Marinoscillum sp. 108: one gene and its partners. The protein of the gene in region 2 binds, or shares a complex with, the protein of the main gene of each other region. Links are inferred from orthologs where the notes say so. Each region holds a gene or a part of one and is shown on either strand. Other genes may lie near its edges.

The links.
Region 1: the proteins of GV030_RS09965 (region 2) and GV030_RS15450 are in contact, whole or in part, in a cryo-EM structure (PDB 6KHJ), measured with the Thermosynechococcus vestitus proteins. The link is inferred for Marinoscillum sp. 108 from one-to-one orthologs. Residues at the interface, in WP_126985484.1 of Thermosynechococcus vestitus: Gln8, Lys26, Trp29, Leu30, Pro33, Met34, Met37, Leu38, Leu83, Ile84, Phe85, Lys86, Glu87, Asp88, Val89, Leu90, Pro91, Ala92, Thr100, Ala104, Val107, Ile108, Phe111, Leu112, Tyr114, Ile115, Ile125, Ser126, Leu128, Phe133; in WP_126986108.1 of Thermosynechococcus vestitus: Gly6, Tyr7, Glu8, Tyr9, Phe10, Gly12, Phe13, Leu14, Ile16, Cys17, Ser18, Pro21, Ala24, Leu25, Ala27, Ser28, Leu31, Arg32, Pro33, Ser35, Arg40, Leu41, Thr42, Thr43, Tyr44, Glu45, Ile51, Gly53, Ala54, Trp55.
Region 3: the proteins of GV030_RS09965 (region 2) and GV030_RS15435 are in contact, whole or in part, in a cryo-EM structure (PDB 6ZJN), measured with the Thermus thermophilus proteins. The link is inferred for Marinoscillum sp. 108 from one-to-one orthologs. Residues at the interface, in WP_096411122.1 of Thermus thermophilus: Ala224, Glu225, Gln226, Glu227, Ala295, Trp297, Phe298, Arg299; in WP_223903221.1 of Thermus thermophilus: Pro35, Ser36, Asp139, Gly141, Ala142.

What each region holds. Positions count from the first base shown.
Region 1 is NZ_LR734811.1:37,797-44,278, forward strand. The notes cover bases 1-2,792. They hold GV030_RS15450 (NADH-quinone oxidoreductase subunit A), read right to left. Parts: upstream 1,750-2,792; coding sequence 1,252-1,749; downstream 1-1,251. Other genes in these bases: GV030_RS15435 (NADH-quinone oxidoreductase subunit D), read right to left, coding at 1-179; GV030_RS15440 (NADH-quinone oxidoreductase subunit C), read right to left, coding at 232-735; nuoB (NADH-quinone oxidoreductase subunit NuoB), read right to left, coding at 732-1,265; GV030_RS15455 (LON peptidase substrate-binding domain-containing protein), read right to left, coding at 1,770-2,399; GV030_RS15460 (hypothetical protein), read left to right, coding at 2,487-2,792. Also shown: more of GV030_RS15460, read left to right, coding at 2,793-2,981; GV030_RS15465 (gluconate 2-dehydrogenase subunit 3 family protein), read right to left, coding at 3,013-3,588; GV030_RS15470 (GMC oxidoreductase), read right to left, coding at 3,591-5,291; GV030_RS15475 (hydroxypyruvate isomerase family protein), read left to right, coding at 5,429-6,295; GV030_RS15480 (sulfurtransferase), read right to left, coding at 6,292-6,482. UniProt on the Escherichia coli protein: NDH-1 shuttles electrons from NADH, via FMN and iron-sulfur (Fe-S) centers, to quinones in the respiratory chain. The immediate electron acceptor for the enzyme in this species is believed to be ubiquinone.
Region 2 is NZ_LR734808.1:2,485,235-2,491,701, forward strand. Bases 327-3,103 are described here. They hold GV030_RS09965 (complex I subunit 1 family protein), read right to left. Parts: upstream 2,355-3,103; coding sequence 1,299-2,354; downstream 327-1,298. Other genes in these bases: GV030_RS09955 (NADH-quinone oxidoreductase subunit J), read right to left, coding at 327-446; GV030_RS09960 (4Fe-4S binding protein), read right to left, coding at 433-1,302; GV030_RS09970 (hypothetical protein), read left to right, coding at 2,634-3,103. Outside these bases: more of GV030_RS09955, read right to left, coding at 1-326; more of GV030_RS09970, read left to right, coding at 3,104-3,116; GV030_RS09975 (gluconokinase), read left to right, coding at 3,200-3,676; GV030_RS09980 (T9SS type A sorting domain-containing protein), read right to left, coding at 3,678-6,467. UniProt on the Escherichia coli protein: NDH-1 shuttles electrons from NADH, via FMN and iron-sulfur (Fe-S) centers, to quinones in the respiratory chain. The immediate electron acceptor for the enzyme in this species is believed to be ubiquinone.
Region 3 is NZ_LR734811.1:32,180-38,674, forward strand. What follows is about bases 3,691-6,495. They hold GV030_RS15435 (NADH-quinone oxidoreductase subunit D), read right to left. Parts: upstream 5,797-6,495; coding sequence 4,585-5,796; downstream 3,691-4,584. Other genes in these bases: GV030_RS15430 (hypothetical protein), read right to left, coding at 3,691-4,521; GV030_RS15440 (NADH-quinone oxidoreductase subunit C), read right to left, coding at 5,849-6,352; nuoB (NADH-quinone oxidoreductase subunit NuoB), read right to left, coding at 6,349-6,495. Also shown: GV030_RS15415 (NAD(P)H-hydrate dehydratase), read right to left, coding at 1-1,472; GV030_RS15420 (hypothetical protein), read right to left, coding at 1,501-2,667; GV030_RS15425 (RNA polymerase sigma factor), read right to left, coding at 2,651-3,217; more of GV030_RS15430, read right to left, coding at 3,259-3,690.

The DNA of each region.
Region 1 (6,482 bases), on a different replicon or contig from region 2:
ACCACATCCTTCACCATTTCACCATCGGTGATTACCTCCAGCCTGAGCACCCCATGAGTGGAGGGGTGCTGCGGTCCCAGATTGATCAGCATTTCCTCTTTTTTCAGACTCTCCGCTGTGTAAACTGACGGTTCTGAGTTTTTCAGATGATCCGGGTGGTATGTGTATTGAATGTTCAAGTGAGTGTTGGAATGATGATGATAAACCGTGATTTATTTTACTTTCGAGGGTCTAGTTAGGCGCTTCCTTCCTGTCGTATTTCACTGTCATGCCATGGTACTTCTCCTGTTCCTCATAATCCTTCCTCAAGGGGTGGCCTTCCCAGTCCTTGGGTAAGAGAATTCTCCTCAAATCTGGGTGATTATTAAAATGAATACCCAAAAGGTCATAGGCCTCCCGCTCGTGCCAGTTGGCCGTTTTCCAAATATCTGATACGGTATCAATATGAGGATTAGCTCTCTCCAAAGAAACCTTTAGCATCAGATGCAGATCATACGGGATGCTGTACAGGTTGTAAATTACCTCCATGGTGCCAGCTTCAGGGCCATTGTCAAGTCCGGTGAGGCACGAAAGCGAATCAAAATAAGTCTTCTCTCCAGCATGCAGCCAGGTACAAACTGCATGAATGGCTTCTGGTGCCACCAGCAAGGCCTGCGGCGTGGCATTCAAATCCTCACCAAGCATGGCCTCAGGAAACTGGTCGGTTACAAGTTGTTTGAGTTCTTGAAAGGTCATGATACAGTAGCTTTCTTCCTCTTCTCCATTAATTTTTTCAAAGCTTCCGGCTTCATCAGAGACTCCCCTCTGATCTTCTCCTGAAGTTTCATAAAGCCTCCGATCAACGCCTCTGGTCTGGGAGGACACCCTGGTACATACACATCCACAGGAATGATTTTATCCACACCCTTCACTACATGGTAACCATGCTCCCAATAAGGTCCGCCACAGTTGGAACAGCTGCCCATGGAGATCACATATCTAGGCTCCGCCATCTGCTCATAAAGTCTCCTTACCCGGTCGGCCATTTTAAAAGTGACAGTACCGGCCACCACCATCACATCCGACTGCCGTGGTGAAGCACGCGGCAACACCCCGAAACGATCCATATCATAACCCGAAGCATAGGCCCCCATCATTTCTATGGCGCAGCAGGCCAGGCCAAATCCCATCGGCCATATACTGGAAAGTCGTGCCCAGTTGAGCAGGTCATCTGCCTTGGTGACGATAATCCCCCCCTGTCCAAACTGCTGATCAAGTAGTCCCATCCTGCTTCCTTACTTTATATTCTTTTTGATTGATGTGCGCATAGGCCTTGAGTGGTATTTTCGATTTGAATTCTACCGCTTTTGATTTTGGTTTCACCCAATCGAGCATTCCATTGGCCCACACATAGATCAGACCCAAAAACAAAATTCCTATGAAAATGAAAGTCTCTATGAGGGAAAACATGCCCCACAGACCGCTAGTCTCAGCATTCATCTCTGGATCTGCAAATACCGTAGCCCAGGGAAACAAAAAAACCAACTCGGTTTCGAAAAGGAGAAAAATAAGCGCAACTACGTAAAATCGTATGTTGAAAATACTCCACGCAGACTTCACGGGGTCCTCCCCCGATTCGTAGGTGGTTTCCTTCTCCACATTGGGGCGAACAGGGCGCAATGCTTTTCCTACCAGCAGTGTGGTCATGATAAACCCTACACCCCCGATAATAAATAACAGAGCAACTCCAAATCCTGAAATCTCTAACATCCCTGAAAATTACACAATGATTAGAATTTTAACGGGTCGAAGTGCTTGAAGTGTCCGTTCATTCTGATTTTTTCTTTGGCCTTCTCTGCCCTCTCCAGTGCCGGTATCAGGTTTTCCAGGTGATTGATTACATAAGATTGCCGCTCACTTTCAGAGCTCATCTTCAGCAATTGGTACTCCTCCTCTGGCTTCAGCCCTATTTTGTGGATGACATCATACATCACCGCTGTTTCACCTAAACCGATTTCCTCCTCCATATGCAACCACTCAAAAAGCTCCCGGCACAGCTCTACTATCCTGATGGCCTTGGAGGCGTCGGTATCGTCAATACACTCAACCAACTCCACAGGACCGCCGGCGTATTGCTTGGTATCCCATGGATTTTGAAAATCAAGCACTTTGAAAATTCTCAGCCCGGAGGTCTTAATATCCATTCGCCCATCCTTATACAACTTAGATACCTCCACGATCTTTACTTCGGTACCGTACTCTATTCGGGTCTCCACATAGGAGGGAATACCAAAAGTAGTTTTTGTAAGCAGGCAGTCATTGATCAGTTGCTTATACCGGGGTTCGAAAATATGAAGGTTGAGTTCCTCCCTCGGAAATACCACCAAATTCAACGGAAATAGAGGAATATCTTTCACCATATCTACACAACGCCAGAGTAATCGGAGAGTTTTGAATAAATTTTAAAAAATTGATGACCTTAGCCAATCATCTCACATTTGTACGCCGTGAACAAAATACGTATTAATCAAGGCCGCATTTTACCCTGGCAATTCAGAATGGTCGGAACCCTCATTGTGCTCGGCTCGATGGCCTTTGCTTTGCTTCGACTCTCAGAATTTCCGGCCATTGTCATCTGCATAGCTATTTCATTTCTGATCCCTGCCATGTGGTCTGCCTATTACATTCTGGAAATAGACCCTGAGCAGAAAACCATCTCCGAATTTAGCTGGGTACTTAGCTTCAAGAATGGGAAAACCAAATCCTTTCAGGAAGTTGAGAAAATCTTTGTCAATGAAACCAAAAAGGCTCAACGGATGACTTCATGGTCAGGTCAGGTGAGAACTTCCAAATTCAATGAGTACATGGCCTTTCTGAAACTTGTAGAAGGAGACAAATACTTTCTGATCAGTGATCCGGACCCCGCCAATCTCATGAAACGATTAACTCCGATCTCAGAGAAACTGGGATGCGACATTCATGAAAACTATGAAAAAACATAGGCACCGGGGTGCCCATGTCGGCAATTCTTCCTTAGGTAGCCCAGACCTTACCGTTACCAGTCTCGCTCAAAGGGGAGCAGCCATGATACTCCACAGGAATGGCCTGATACTGCAATGCCTCGGTAGCCCCATATTCTGTGGTGTAGTACCCCACTATGGTTAACTCCTTAATGGTCCAGAAGAATGGACGCCCGTTCTCCCAATTTTTGAGCTCTGAATTTTGTTTTTGAAGGAATTCGGTCTGTTTTTCGGGAGCAAGTGCAATAAAAGAATCCCCCATCTGTGAGTCACAATCCGCTTCAAACTGCTCGAGTCCTTTGATGAAAGCCTCACGGGCTCCCTGGTCATATACTACGCTCACCATTTCCTCAATGAACCCCGGCACGCCGAGTGACTTGGCTCCTGGGGTATCCGTCTCCGGCAAAATTCCCTCAGCTATCTGCATCACCAATCTTGCCTGATCCTCCGAGAAAAATGTAGGTGTCCAGGTAAGCTCTGGCTTGGGCGTACAACCATTCAAAATTCCCGCAACAGTGGGGGCACTCAATACCCCTCCCATTATCCAGGCGGTACGTTTCAGTGCTTCTCTTCGTTTGATATTTTCCATGATCAGAGGTTTCCTTTCTTCAATTCATTTACTGCAAAATCTGCTGCCCTGGCCGTGAGAGCCATATAGGTAAGCGATGGGTTCTGACAAGCAGAGGACGTCATGCAAGCTCCATCGGTCACAAACACGTTTTTCACTTCATGCACCTGATTCCACTTATTCAATACGGAAGTTTTCGGATCTCTGCCCATACGCGCGGTGCCCATCTCGTGGATACCCAGTCCCGGCCCTCCTATGTTATCATAAGTACTGACATTCTTCAGCCCCGCCTTTTCCAACATCTCGGCAGCCGAAGACTGCATGTCTTTTCGCATCGCTAGTTCATTGTCCTTAAACTCACAGTCGAAAATGAAAGTGGGCATGCCATGCTTATCCAGCTTGTCTGGATTCAGGGTCACTTTATTCTCATGGTAAGGGAGCATTTCACCAAAGCCCATCAGTCCCATTCTCCATTTTCCTGGGGTCTGAATATCATCTTTCAACTCCTCACCTATCCCCAACTCGGCAATAGATGACCTCCATGACTCACGGCTGGCACCACCCTGGTAGCCATAGCCTCTGATAAAATCAGGATGTTTTTCATTGATATTCCTAAATCTGGGGACATAAATACCGTTTGGTCTTCGTCCTGAGTAATACATATCCTCAAAGCCATCAAACTCACCTTCAGCTCCTGCTTTGAAGTGATGGTCCATCAGGTTGTGACCCAACTCGCCCGATTGATTCCCCATTCCTTCGGGGAAGTACTCACTTTTGGAGTTCATCAGTATGTAAGTAGATCCCAACGCTGATGCATTGAGAAAAACGATCTTCGCGTAATATTCCTGCACCTCTCCCGTTTCCGCGTCCTTCACACGCACACCCGAAGCCTTACGGGTTTCAGGATCATAAAGCACCTCCATCACGATTGATTGTGGCCGCAAGGTCATGTTTCCGGTGGCCATTGCAGCCGGAAGTGTACTGGATTGGCTACTGAAGTAACCTCCGAAGGGACATCCTCTCATGCACAGGTTTCTATAGTGGCAATGCGCCCGGCCATTGTGATTTTGAGTGATATTGGCCACCCTTCCAATCGTCAGCAGGCGGTCTTCAAAGTTTTTTGAAATGCTATCACGCACATGCTCTTCCAGACAGTTGAACTCCATGGGAGGTAAAAATTTACCGTCTGGCAACTGTGGTACTCCTTCATTCCGACCACTTACCCCTATATGTGTTTCAACATGATCATACCAGGGTGCCACGTCTTTGTATCGGATCGGCCAGTCTACAGCTATTCCTTCTTTCGCATTCGCCTCAAAATCCATTTCGCTCAACCTGTAGGACTGACGCCCCCAAAGAAGAGACCTGCCTCCCACATGATAACCACGAATCCAGTCAAATCGCTTGACCTCAGTGTAGGGATGCTCTGTATCTTTTACCCACCAGTGCTTGGTAGATTCTTTGATGGTATATCCAGTTCTCAGCTGAACATCATAATCTTTTTTCTCCTCCGCAGAAACCTGATCGTCATGAGGCAGCTCCCAGGGGTTCAGATTCATGGTGGGGTAATCTTTGATATGCTTCACATCTCGTCCCCGCTCCAGTACCAGGGTTTTCAGACCCTTTTCGGTTAATTCTTTAGCGGCCCAGCCTCCACTGATGCCTGTACCTACCACTATCGCATCGTAGGTGTTTTCCGCTTTTGCTTTATTATTAAAATTCATTGATCTTAATTTGTGAACAATCGAAACTAATCAATCTGAAGCCAAATCTTAGGCGGCTTTTTGATGTATTTTTAATGAAAACGTTTTCTTTTGGCGCTATAGTCAAAATAAAGACATAACATACCCTCATTGAACACATGAAGATCTCCAGAAAAAAAGCACTCAAAAACATGGCCGGATTATCAGCTCTTGGATTCATCGGATTTCCGGAGTTTGGTCATTCACAAAGCATTAAAGAAATGAAGGGAAAAATCAATCATTCGGTATGTCGCTGGCCATATGGAAAAAATACCCTGGAAGAACTCTGTGAAGCAGCCAAAGAAATTGGGATCTCTTCGATAGAACTACTCAACCCGGATGAATGGCCGATCGTGCAAAAATATGGGCTGACCTGCGCCATGGCCAACTGTGTGCCTCTGAGCCTGACAGACGGCTTCAATGACCCCAAACTGCACGAGCAGTTGAAAAAGGACTATTTTGATCTGATCCCAAAGGTGGCGGATGCAGGCCTGAAAAATATCATTTGTTTCTCTGGTAACAGAAATGGAATGCCGGATGATCTGGGCATGGAAAACTGCGCCATAGGTCTGGAGCCTGTGGTGAAAAAAGCCCAGGAATATGGTCTTACCATTTGCATGGAGCTCCTCAACTCCAAAGTGAATCACCCTGACTATCAATGTGACCATACTGAATGGGGTGCCGGGCTCTGCGAAAAACTGGGCATGGAAAATTTCAAACTCCTGTACGACATCTACCACATGCAGATCATGGAGGGTGACATCATCGCTACCATCCAGAAATATCATCCTTACATCGCGCACTACCATACCGGAGGTGTACCCGGCCGAAATGAAATTGATGAAACCCAGGAGCTCAATTATAAAGCCATCATGGAAGCCATAGTGGCTACAGGGTTTACCGGATATGTGGCCCAGGAATTTATTCCTAAAAATGAAGATGTGTTTGCTTCCCTGGCTCAGGGCGTGCGCATATGTGATGTTTAATCCGTTACCACGGGTAGATCCGAAGGTTGACCCCATTCACTCCAGGAGCCATCATATACAGATAGGTTTTGATAACCGCTGACATGTGCACCTAAGGCAAGGATACAAGCAGTAAGACCTGACCCGCATGATAGGGTAACATGCTGATCCTTGATTTCCAGCTTTTCAAAAATCCCTTTGAGCTCTT
Region 2 (6,467 bases):
AAGAATGCGATCACCTCAAAGGCAATCAAATGATCTGTGAGGAAGAGAACACCGATTTTCCTTACCTGATCCATATCCGAAACTTCAGCATTCGGCCATGTCAGCCCAGAGCTCAATGTCCATTTGGTCAACAACAAAAAGAAAACGGCGCATACAGTACCGCCCAGCACCACACTTCGGTGTTGGGTAAACACACCCTCATCACTTACTCGCTTGGTGAGCATAATTCCGAAAATAAGCAGTACAATGACCCCCCCGGCATAAATCATGATCTGCACCACCGCCATCAATTCCGCATGAAGCAGCACATAAGTAGCCGCCAGTCCCAACAATGAAATCACGAAAGCAAACGCCGCCCGAATGATGTTTTTGGTAAACAGGAGGTACAGGACGGGCACTACAATCATTAGTCCGAAAAACGCTGTAAATACATCACTTATCCCCATCGTCATCTTTTGGTTTCTTAGGAATCATCGGCCTGGGCTTAAACTTGGGCTTGTTCTCTGGCTTGTCAGTCTCGCCACCGGCGGCTTTGGGTTTCAATACTGGCTTCATCGCAGGTTTTTTCATGACCGGCCGAGGCTTTTCTGTCTCCGCTGGCTTAGTGGACTGCTCCTCATTAGCGGCAGGTTTTGGCTTCATGACCGGCTTTGCGCCAGCTGGTTTAGGTGCCATAGGTTTAGGGCGCATCACAGCTTTGGCTTTCACAGGCTCACGCTCAGAGTCCCCTTTCGCAGCAGCCTTGGCTGCCGCCTTTTTCTCCTCAAACTCTGCCAGTTCTTTTCGCTTCTGCGCGATCTCCGCCAGACTCATCTCAGCAAATGAGTACACATGATCATTCACATCAAACTCACTGAAATCATAAACCTTGGTCATGGTGAGACACTCCGTAGGACATACAGTCGTGCATAGGCCGCAAAAGCAGCATTTGGACATGTCTATGTCAAATTTCGCGGCGTGAATCCGTTTGGGTGTACCATCTGAGGTCATCCCAAAAGTCTCAGGAGCCAATATGGGGTCTATCTCGATACAATCTACCGGGCATACTTTGGCACACTTATCACATACAATACAGTCATCGATCTCATTATGCAGCCGATAGCGGGCATTGTCGGGCACAGGTAAAGACTCATAAGGATACTCCAGTGTCACGATCCCTTTGTCCGCATCAAAATACTTTTCATCGGCTACCCCTATGGGGGTTCTTGATTTTCTGGCATCCGCCAAATAGCCAAAAGTGAGCTTTAAGCCCTCACTCATGGTGCTAAATGCCTCTTTGATATTTTTAAAGTATCCACTCATAACATCCACAGTTTCCAAATGCCAACCACAAACAACAACAGAATAGCTGCCGGAGTTAAATATTTCCAAGATAATGACATCAACTGATCTACCCTTAGTCTGGGATAAGTCCATCGAATCATCATCTGCAGAAAAATGAAGAAAGTACCCTTACTTACCAGCCAAAATGCACCCCATACAGGGCCTGTAGTCCAGTCGGCCAGCTTTAGGACACCCATATTGGGCAAAGGTGTGTTCCAGCCACCAAAAAAAAGAATGGCCGCCAGAAAAGATACCAATAGCATCATGGCATATTCGGATAGCATGAATATACCCCAGCGAAAGCCACTATACTCAGTGTGATAGCCCCCGATCAGCTCAGACTCTGCCTCCGGCAGGTCAAAAGGCACCCTATTGGACTCCGCTAATCCTGAAATGAAAAAGATCAAAAACACTACCCACATAAAAGGCATGGTGAAGACGTTCCAGCTAAGAAAGCCACCAATACCGGTCACCTCCAAAGATGATATGCCCAGGAAGTAACGCGGAGCTTCTCCCAAAATACCCTGCTGCTGTGTAATGCTTTGGAGGTCCATGGTCTGCGCATACATCACCACAGCCAGCACCGACAGTCCGAGTGGTATCTCATAGGAAACAATCTGTGCTGCTGAGCGCATGGCGCCGTATAGGGAATACTTATTATTAGAACCCCAGCCAGCCATCAAAATCCCCAGAACATCTATGGAAACGATAGCCAGAAGGTAAAACACCCCTACCGAAAAGGCGGGAGGAAAGGCCTCAGTAGTCAAAGGGAGTGCCGCAAAACCTCCAAAAATAGAAGCAAATATGAGGATGGGCGCGAAAAGAAATAATGCTTTGTCAGCTGCCTTTGGCCGAATGTCTTCCTTCTGCAACATTTTCAACAGATCAGCTACTGTTTGAAACAAGCCCTTTGGGCCCACCTCCATCGGACCGAGGCGGTTTTGTACGAACGCAGCGATCTTGCGCTCACCGTACACGCCCACCACGACAAACCCCAATAAAAACGGCAAAAAGAATAAAAAAGTGATCATTAGCCCTAAAACATCGGTCTTTCTAAAAATGTTAGCGGCTAAGTTAAACGAAGACACTGACAAGCAGAAAAGTTTGCCTATTTCTCATCAAAGGACACCTCTCATTGGAAAATCATTAATATGAAATATGGATGTTCCTCAATCTTTGCAAGAATTAAAAAAAGAAATAAAATTATGCGATATCTTCCTTTTAAAATATAATATTCTGATTTTAATGATTAATTTTGTTCTGTTGTTATATAAAAACTGGAATTTACAGAACCATAAAACAGCAAAAATATGAAGAGGATATTAATGTTTTTTTTGGCCGTTACTGCAAGTACTGCACTACTGGCCCAGTCAGGAGATGAAGAGATGTTTCACTTCAGAGCCATGGAAGATAAACTGGATGATTCTGCCATTGATTTGGCATTCATCAGGGGTCACTTCATGGGAGAGGAAGTAGCTAAGAAACTTTACTTGCTCCGTGAGCGATACACCTGGGTAGAAGAAGAATCTTCGACCAACCCTACACCAAAAACCTATATAGATAAGCCTGCTATCTATAATTCGGTGAAGAAACTGGAGCGCTACTACAAAAAAGGAATCAAGAAAGGATATATCAAAGAGGAGATGGCCATTGCCGAGTTTCAACAAATTCTGGACATAGCCATCTTCATCAGAAACCAACAAACTGCGGAGTTTGAAGACTTATTGGGCCAACTCAAGGAAGATGAGCAAATTGTGGGGATGTACACTAAAAAAGTCCTTTTAAGCTATTAAATAAAAGATTTCTCCAATTTAGTCATGAGAGCCAGCGTTTGCGCTGGCTTTTTTATTGTCCTTTTTGGTAACTTCCGCATATTATGGCGCACCCAATTATCATCATGGGAGTATCCGGCAGCGGCAAGACGACCATCGGCCACATGGTCGCTGATCGACTCGGTAAGACTTTTCTGGATGCAGATGATTTCCATCCGGAAGAGAACAAAACCAAAATGGCCAGTGGCATACCTCTCAATGACGATGACAGACTCCCTTGGCTTCAGACACTGAAAGAGCAACTCATATCTACTCCTGGCGTGGTGCTGGCTTGCTCAGCCCTGAAGGCCAGCTATCGTTTCATTCTGGATCCCAACCACGCCTATTCCTGGATTTATCTGGATGGTAGCAAGGAACTGATCTTTGAAAGACTTAAAAAGCGTGCAGGCCATTACATGAAAGAAAACCTCCTTGACAGTCAATTTGAGACCCTCGAAGTACCTGACGATGCACTGAAGGTCAGCATTGATCAGCATCCGGATGAAATCGTTTCAGTCATTCTCAAATCATTGAAACCGTAGACTACTTTTTGATGATCCTGCGTATGAGGTGAAAGGATTCTCCTTTGATTTCCAAAAGGTAAATCCCGGCGGGCCACTCGTTATGGATTTCCATTTTATGGCTACTCAAAATAAGCTGACCGCTCATATCGTAGACCATTACCGATCTAAACCCACCCTTTAAATCATTAGGAATTTTGATGCTGAACTGATCCATAACAGGATTTGGTACAATCATAATCTCAGGCCATTCGGTTAGGCCCAGGACCACAAACGGATCTGACCAAACGGAACAGCCTGCGTCACCTACCGTGAGCGCTACCTCATAAGTACCGGCTCCATACACCACAGAGGGGCCGGTTTCTCCTGCCATAAGCTCACCATCGAGGTACCAGCAAATGTCTGCATCTGTCTCTGCAATTTGCAGGTGACCATCCACTAAATTGATCACAGGCTTTTCCGGAAGCTCATATTGATAGCCTACTGTGATTTCCTGAGAAAACTCACAGCCATTGCCATCAAACACCCTCACCTCGTAGCTACCAGCTTCATCCTTCTCCAGGACCTCACCGGACAACTGCTCTTCGCCTGCCCAAAACGTATAAGCCCCTGACCCGCCAGCTCCTGTCATAGTCAGCTGACCTGAGGAATTTTTGGCACACAAAAACCCAGTAGTCTCATAGGTGAAGTACAGCGAGTCCGGCTGATCAATCGTCAAGAAGTATTGCAACTCGCATTCATTTTCATCTTTGATCGTCAGAAGGTGATCACCCGAGCCAAGAGAAAAGGTGGAGGTATTGGTGAACCCCATTTCGTCTATCTGATAACTGAGCGCTCCACTCCCACCCGAGGCCTCTGCATCTACGGTTCCTTCGCCTCCAAAACAGTTAGCGTCAGTGACCACTACCTCTACAGCAAGCGGCTCTGGGGAGAGGACTTCAAAGTCTTCTGTCAGAATACATTCATTATCTGTGCCCTCCAGCGAAACCGTATGTATCCCTGCGGATAAGCCCGAAGCATTGTTGCCAGATAACGACTGGCCATCCACACTAAACTGGTAGGCACCTCCGCCCGAAACTGTAAAGGTGGCTGAACCATCAGCAGCAGCATGACAGGAAGTAGGTTGCACACTTTTATTTAGCACCCTGCTCTCAATAGTCAGTGACTCACTGTAAGCCCTGTCTAATTCATCTTTGACAGTGACCGTATATGCACCCGCTGCCAGGTCGCCAAACTCACCATCAGACACAAACGTCTCACCATCCAGGCTAAAGGTATAATTCTGAGTACCACTGGTTTGGACGGTTATCATACCGTCATTGGTATTGGGGCAGGTGTATGGCGTGGCTTCCATTTTCACAAAGGCCTCAAGTCGAATATTATCGATATAAAGGTTATTTCCGTACCCGTTGGTCGTTCTAAATGCTACCTCCGTACCTTCCAGATTTTCGGGCACAGTAAACTCCAGCGATACGGACTTCCATTGCCCTGAGGTGGGCGAAAAGGAACCTGTCTGTGCAGGCTTGGTAGCCAGTCCGACGCCCGATTTATCCCACAGACTCACCCAGTCGGCCTCACAGCTACCCCGATACAAAACAGCCATGCGGTCGAAATAAGTATCATCATAATAGGTATAGGCATAGTCGAAAGTAAGGCGATAATCCCGGGAGAAGGAATTATCAACCAGCGGCAAAACCAGATAATCCTCTGCTCCCACTGCTCCATATTCATAGAAATTCACAAAAACACTCTTTTGGCCCTCTGACGAAATCCCCGAAATCTGTTCAAAGGTCTTCTGTCCGTCTTCATTGATCACTTCCAGGTCAATTCCGGAGCCTTCAAATCTGGCCACCTTAGAGATCAATATAGTCTGAGGAACAGCGGCCACCAACACCTGATCTTCCATGAGAAGTGTGTCCTTATTTCCCCCTGTACCAGACACAATAAGCTGTACGTCAAATACCCCTCCGGTTTCGTAAAGTACCTCTGGGTTTTGAGCCGTGGAGGTTTCCGGAATCCCTCCTTCAAAATACCAACTCCAGCTGGTCGCATTGAGTGACCGGTCGTAAAAAGTGATGGATGTGCCGGCGCAAGCTTCCGAGAGATTTTGAGTGAAGTCTGCGGAAACAATTTTCTTATACAAGTAAGATCGATAGGCATCATAGGCCTGATCCATCCTTGAATACTGCCCATCCGTAAAGACATCCCGACAAAACTTGAGGGAGTAAGACATGATATTTCTGGGATCCGGCGTGAAAAGATCGTTATTGGCGTCCACGCTCGTGCCGGTATAGGTACAACTCGCATTCACATTGGATCCGCCCAACTGAGGATCTGCGGGTGTATCACAAAGCTCGTCTCCGGCAGTCTCACAGTTGACGCGTGCCACCAGCTCATCGGTAAGTTGGCTATTGGAACTGCCATGGGTATGATACAGGGTAAAATAATGGCCTATTTCATGCGGGAGTGTACTCCCATTGACTGCACAACTATTGTCCATAAGTACACGGTCTGGCCCACCGGGGAAATAGGCATATCCGCAATAGCTACCACCCTGACTATCTCCTACCGAGTTGGCAAAATAGATATTGATGGTTTTGGCCACATCGTACTTTGCACCCATAGCCACTTCATCATCTGTATTGAAATCGAAATATTCGGAATTATGAATCTCGGTGATTCCAGCTAAAAAAAATGCCAGATTAGCGTGACTATAATAGTCATTCAGCACGTCCATAGCATCATTGAGTTCCTGTTCGGTCATGCCTCCTGTACCGTCTGTCCTTCTGATCAGGTGGGCAGAAATGGCTAC
Region 3 (6,495 bases), on a different replicon or contig from region 2:
GCAGGCAGATATTCTATCAAATCTGATGCCATTAATGAAATCTCCCCCACGTTAATGGCAGCTTCGTCTCCGGCCTGTCCATGGAGATACACTCCGGCCCTCAGCGCATCAAATGGTGCCATCCCCTGTGCCAGCAAAGCCGCCACAATGCCCGTGAGCACATCGCCGCTGCCAGCAGTAGCCATCCCCGGGTTACCGGTGGGATTAAAATATAGGTACCCACGAGAACTGCAAACCGCTGAATAAGCTCCCTTCAACACCACATTTAGTTGATAGGTCTTCGCCAACCAGCGGAGTTTTTCCAATTTTTCAAAATCGCTCCTCCAGGCCCCTACCAAACGAGCAAACTCTCCAGGATGCGGTGTAAGAATGCTTTCCGGTGGCAATGCATTCAATAGCTCGGGGTTGAGTGCCAGGATATTAAGTGCATCAGCATCCAACACCATGGGTTCGCTGGTATGAAGAATCAAATCAGCCAACGCCTTTTGGGTAAGCGAATTGGTGCCGATACCCGGTCCCATTGCCAGCACATCCACATTGTCGGCGGGCATGACCTCCGTGATTACTTCAGTATGCTCATCTTCAATCACCATGGCCTCCGGTACATTCACCTGAAGAATATTTAACCCGCAGCAAGGCGTGTGTATATACAGCAACCCGCATCCGCTACGCATGGCTGCCCTGGCACTCAAAGTGGCCGCACCCATCTTGCCCTTACTACCTGCAATCAGCAGCAATCTGCCAGCACTTCCCTTGTGGTCAAACGTGGATCGTGAGGGCAGCGCAATATCCCGGGCCTGGGTAAAAAAAGCATCAGTCTCGCAACTCTGTATGAAAGGCTCATCCAGTCCAATATCCACCACATGCCACTGCCCTACGTACTTGCGCATTTCCGGAAGGAAAAAAATCAATTTGGGAGTCTGAAAAGAAATGGTATGTGTAGCCTCCACTACCGCTCCCTCACCCAGTGGCTGGTCAGGATAAAGGCCGGACGAGATGTCAATAGCGTATACCTCAGCACCTGATTTATTTATTTGATCAATCACATTGGCAAACAGACCACTCACAGGCCGGGAAAGACCACTGCCAAACAGTCCGTCTATCACCACAGCATTATCCGGGATACTGGGAATTTGATCTTCATTCACAACCTGATGAATCCCTGTGAGAACTGAAAGTCTTTCGAAATTGACCTTAAAATCTTCTGTGGCTCTTTCAACGGAACCAACAACAAAAATGCTGACATCATGTGCCTGCTGGATCAGCACCCGTGCAATGACCAGACCATCTCCTCCGTTGTTGCCAGTACCACAGAATATCATAATCCGGCTACCCCCTGGCACCAGCGTAGAAAATTTTCTTACAAATGCTCTGGAAGCACGTTCCATAAGGTTAATGGAAGTGATTGGCTCATGCCCAATGGTGTATTGGTCGGCATCACGTATTTGCTGAGCAGTGAGGATGGGTATCATAGCAGACTAAGCTACACAAGAAAAGCCCTTACTTCAAGCCATACGATACAGAAACCCCCACACTAAAAGGCTTGACGGATATAATGTCCATCTCTCTAAATTTAGTCACCGAATATTTGAAAGCAGGCGTCACATGAATGAGGCCGCGGTTTCCCTCGAAAAGTAACTTTCTCAATCCCAGTTCTAAAAAATATTGGTTGGGGTCAACCAGCGTGTGTCTGGTCCCTTCATATTCAAAGGTTGGTAGTGAGCTGATCATTCTTTGGTATTCAACAGAGGCAAACAAAGAATTGTAACGTGATGGGAAAGACCAGGTATTTTGGATTTTCACCCCCACTGTAGACACTCGCTTTTTAATCTGAACTGTACTGATCTCATAAATCGGAGTAACAAAATCCGATTCCACTACCACCGTTTGGGGTGTTGTACCACGAACGTTGAAGGAGAAATCCTGATTGTAATGATTAAATCCCAAACCAAGTCTGGTACTAAAATGCTCGGACCATGTCCGCTGCAGTCCCCAATGCACGGAAAGGCCAACCCGCGAAGCTGACAGCCCGAAAGGGGCATCATAATCACTCACATAAATGTCGTCATCGAGGTTTGGCCTGATCCTGTTGTATAAAAAGAAAGCCCCCCCTTCAAGGTATAGCGTGTAGGCTCGTCTGGTTCTCTTAAAAATAATCTCATTTGTCTCCACCCCACCTGCCAATGTCGGATAGGCAGGTTCCATGGCTTCCTCTCCCGCTAATTTCTCCAAATCCCAGGGATCAAACACAGCTCTGTGAGGGGCATCATATCGCTCCTCATCCCTCATCTCAGCATGGGGCAGTGGCGTAATTAATTCTTCCTTTGATTCCAGAGCCCTGGGCGAAGTTTTCATTGGAGTTGCTTCCTCATCATTCATGGCTATTGTCGGATGAGAAAATGAATCTCCAGAGAAGTCAACTACCTCTTGGCTGTTCAGCCTGCCCTCATCACCCAAACCCAAATCTGCCTGCTCCCTCATGGGGATATACCCCACCATGAATAGGGAAATCAGCATAAGCACCGCTCCAAACGCATGAAAAAAACGAACAAGCCAGGCCTCACCAGGTCCCGGAGCATTAAGAATAGCATCACGAAAACCTGCCGGTGGATCAACGCGGTATTCGCTCAATCGATCTCTTATTTTATCTTCAAATGACTTGTTCATAGCGTGTAATTCCTAGCTCATTCAAATATCTTTTCAACACATGCCTGGCATGCGTGAGCTGCGACCTGCTGGTGCTCTCCGAAATACCCAGTTCATTGGCAATTTCCTTGTGGCTAAATCCATCAATAACGCTCATATTGAAAATCACCCGGTAACCCTCAGCCAGATTATTGACTGCCTGCAAAATGACCTCCGTAGACAGCTTGTCGATCAGGTCGCTATAAAACTGGTCACTGAGTTCATTTCCTTCCGAACCGACATCATGATCATACCTAATCACTCGGAGATGATCCAGGGCCGTATTCACAGTGATCTTCTTAATCCATCCCGCTACGGCCTGCATGTTCTTTACCTGACCTAGGTTGTTGAATATTTTTATAAAGGCCTCCTGAAATACATCTGATGCTGCTTCATGACTTTTCATATATCGCATGCAAATACCCATCACCAATGGACTGAACTCATCATAAAATCGTCCCTGGGCCCGACGGTCTCCTTTCAATATTTCCTGGATCAACTGACTCACTTGATAACCGACACAACCCGACATGAAACCATGTCGGGTCGTTTTCTTTATTTGAGATGTCTAAATCAAAACTCCAACATCAGAGAAACGTGTGCCGTATCACAGGCGCCTCCGGCACATATTTGGTAGAGAAAAGCTGTTTCCGTACTATCCGATTCGAAATTCTCCACATAGTACTCAATCATTTGCTCGGCATTGACGGAACTGACCCCTATCTCCGGCTCTATCACAATCTGAAGGGTATAGTCTGTTGAGCACGTAATGTCATTTTCAGCTACATTCAGGATATACGGATGGTCCCGGGTACCTAGTGAATCCTTTGTGATCGAAAGCTGATATTCGTCATAAATGGCTTCAAGGCATTGATCATCGGTTCTGCCTTCGATGATGATGGTGATTTGGTTATGAAAAGTCTGATCTCCAAATGAGATGCTATAGTCTATCACATCAATGGAATCAGTTCCCGGGTAATACCTTATGAGGCCACTATTAAGTACTTCGGCACTCCCGGATGTCACGCTCTTCAAATGGACAGTCCAGGTGAAGACTTCACAAACCGGACTGGGCGCAAAAGGCAATACATCCAAATAACTAAGGGAATCGGGCATCTCATAGGTAAGCGGGTAGACCATGGTATCACAACCAAAAGAAGTCTCAGTCACCTCAATATTCACTTGCCCGATGGAATAAAACGTTGCTCCTTCATTATCTATGAGGGTGAGTTCATACATAAATTGCTCCCGGCCCACAAAATCAGCCTCAGGAGTGTACCGATAGGTAAATAACTCCACCTGACTCAGCGAACCGTGAGCTGGCTCTTCCATAAAATCAATCACCGCCCCGGAAGTGCTCTCCACACAATATCCATCGTTGGCGATCGGATAGATAATCAATGATGTATTTTTGGATACAGAATAGTAATCACTCAATGCACCATTGAAGCATGGCAGACTATCCGCAGAAGTAGCCATGGTGATCAGTAAACTGTCAGTATCAATAAGCTGCCCCACTCCATTAAGAAGTTGAATAGACACCACATCCTGCCCATGGGTGAAGTCGTTGTTAGGAACATACTGTAAAATCGCCTGGTCCGAAATAGTGGCGCTCCCTTTGTTGGGCGCCGCGCCAATACTAAACCTGACAGCCTCAGAGGACCGGATGGTCTTCTTCAGATCAATAAAAACTGGGGTGTTGGGTAACGCAGAAATACCTTCCGTCAGCACCAGTTCATCCTCTCCTTTTGGAGCTACATCCTCTTGAAAAGCATCGCATGAAGTCAGCAAAATGCCAACAATCAGTATTTGAAATGTTTGATTTTTCCAGATCATAGTAACATGGGTTTGGTACTAAGACTGAAGCTGTATCAAAAACGCTGCAAGCTCTGAAAAATATTATCTATCTACCTCCCCCATGACAAAATCAAGGGAGCCAACAATGGCAATAAGGTCTGCGAGCATATAACCCCGGCTGATCTCAGGAAGCACAGACAGGTTCGTGAAGCAGCAGGAGCGCGCCTTGCAACGTAAAGCCTGGTCACTTCGTCCGTCAGTCCGGAAAAAGAAACCCAACTCGCCCTTTGGATTTTCTGCACGAATGTAAAAATCCTGAGCCTTCGGCCTGATCTTCTTCGGCACCATCTCACGTGGATCAAACTCCCGGGTGCGTTTATGATCTGAGGTCAATTGAGTCAGACATTGGTCAATAATTTTTAGGGATTCCTCGCATTCGCGAAAGCGGACCCAATTGCGATCCCAGCAATCACCTACCTCTCCCACGTGTCCTTCACCGATGGGTATTTCAAAGTCCAGTTCGGGATACACACTGTATCCATCCACCCGCCTGAGGTCAAACTTAAGGCCGGATCCACGCAGCATTGGGCCTGTCACCCCATAGTTGATGGCCAGGTCAAGCGGGAGGGTCCCAACATGGGCAGTACGATCTATGAAGATCTTATTGGAGATCAAAAGCTTTTCCAGGTCTCGGAGTTTGGGCTTCAAGTATTTTGAAAAGCTCACGCAGCGCTCTTCGAAGCCCACAGGCAAGTCATAAAACAACCCACCTATCCATACATAATTATAGAGCATTCGGGCACCAGAAGCCCATTCTAAAAGTCTGAGAATATGCTCACGATCGCGCATCATCCAGAGGAAAGGGGTAAATGCCCCGATATCCATGCCATAGGTGCCAATGGCCACAAAATGGGAAGCAAGCCTGTTTAACTCTGCTACCAACACCCTGATGTATTCCACCCGTTTGGGGATTCTCTCAGAGATGCCAAGCATACGCTCTATACCCATGGCGTAGGCATGTTCTGAGTTCATGGCTGCCACATAGTCCAATCGATCCACATAGGGAATCACCTGATTAAAGGGAACTGACTCAGCATGCTTTTCAAAACATCTATGCAGGTAGCCAGGGTGAGGCACCACATCCTTCACCATTTCACCATCGGTGATTACCTCCAGCCTGAGCACCCCATGAGTGGAGGGGTGCTGCGGTCCCAGATTGATCAGCATTTCCTCTTTTTTCAGACTCTCCGCTGTGTAAACTGACGGTTCTGAGTTTTTCAGATGATCCGGGTGGTATGTGTATTGAATGTTCAAGTGAGTGTTGGAATGATGATGATAAACCGTGATTTATTTTACTTTCGAGGGTCTAGTTAGGCGCTTCCTTCCTGTCGTATTTCACTGTCATGCCATGGTACTTCTCCTGTTCCTCATAATCCTTCCTCAAGGGGTGGCCTTCCCAGTCCTTGGGTAAGAGAATTCTCCTCAAATCTGGGTGATTATTAAAATGAATACCCAAAAGGTCATAGGCCTCCCGCTCGTGCCAGTTGGCCGTTTTCCAAATATCTGATACGGTATCAATATGAGGATTAGCTCTCTCCAAAGAAACCTTTAGCATCAGATGCAGATCATACGGGATGCTGTACAGGTTGTAAATTACCTCCATGGTGCCAGCTTCAGGGCCATTGTCAAGTCCGGTGAGGCACGAAAGCGAATCAAAATAAGTCTTCTCTCCAGCATGCAGCCAGGTACAAACTGCATGAATGGCTTCTGGTGCCACCAGCAAGGCCTGCGGCGTGGCATTCAAATCCTCACCAAGCATGGCCTCAGGAAACTGGTCGGTTACAAGTTGTTTGAGTTCTTGAAAGGTCATGATACAGTAGCTTTCTTCCTCTTCTCCATTAATTTTTTCAAAGCTTCCGGCTTCATCAGAGACTCCCCTCTGATCTTCTCCTGAAGTTTCATAAAGCCTCCGATCAACGCCTCTGGTCTGGGAGGACACCCTGGTACATACAC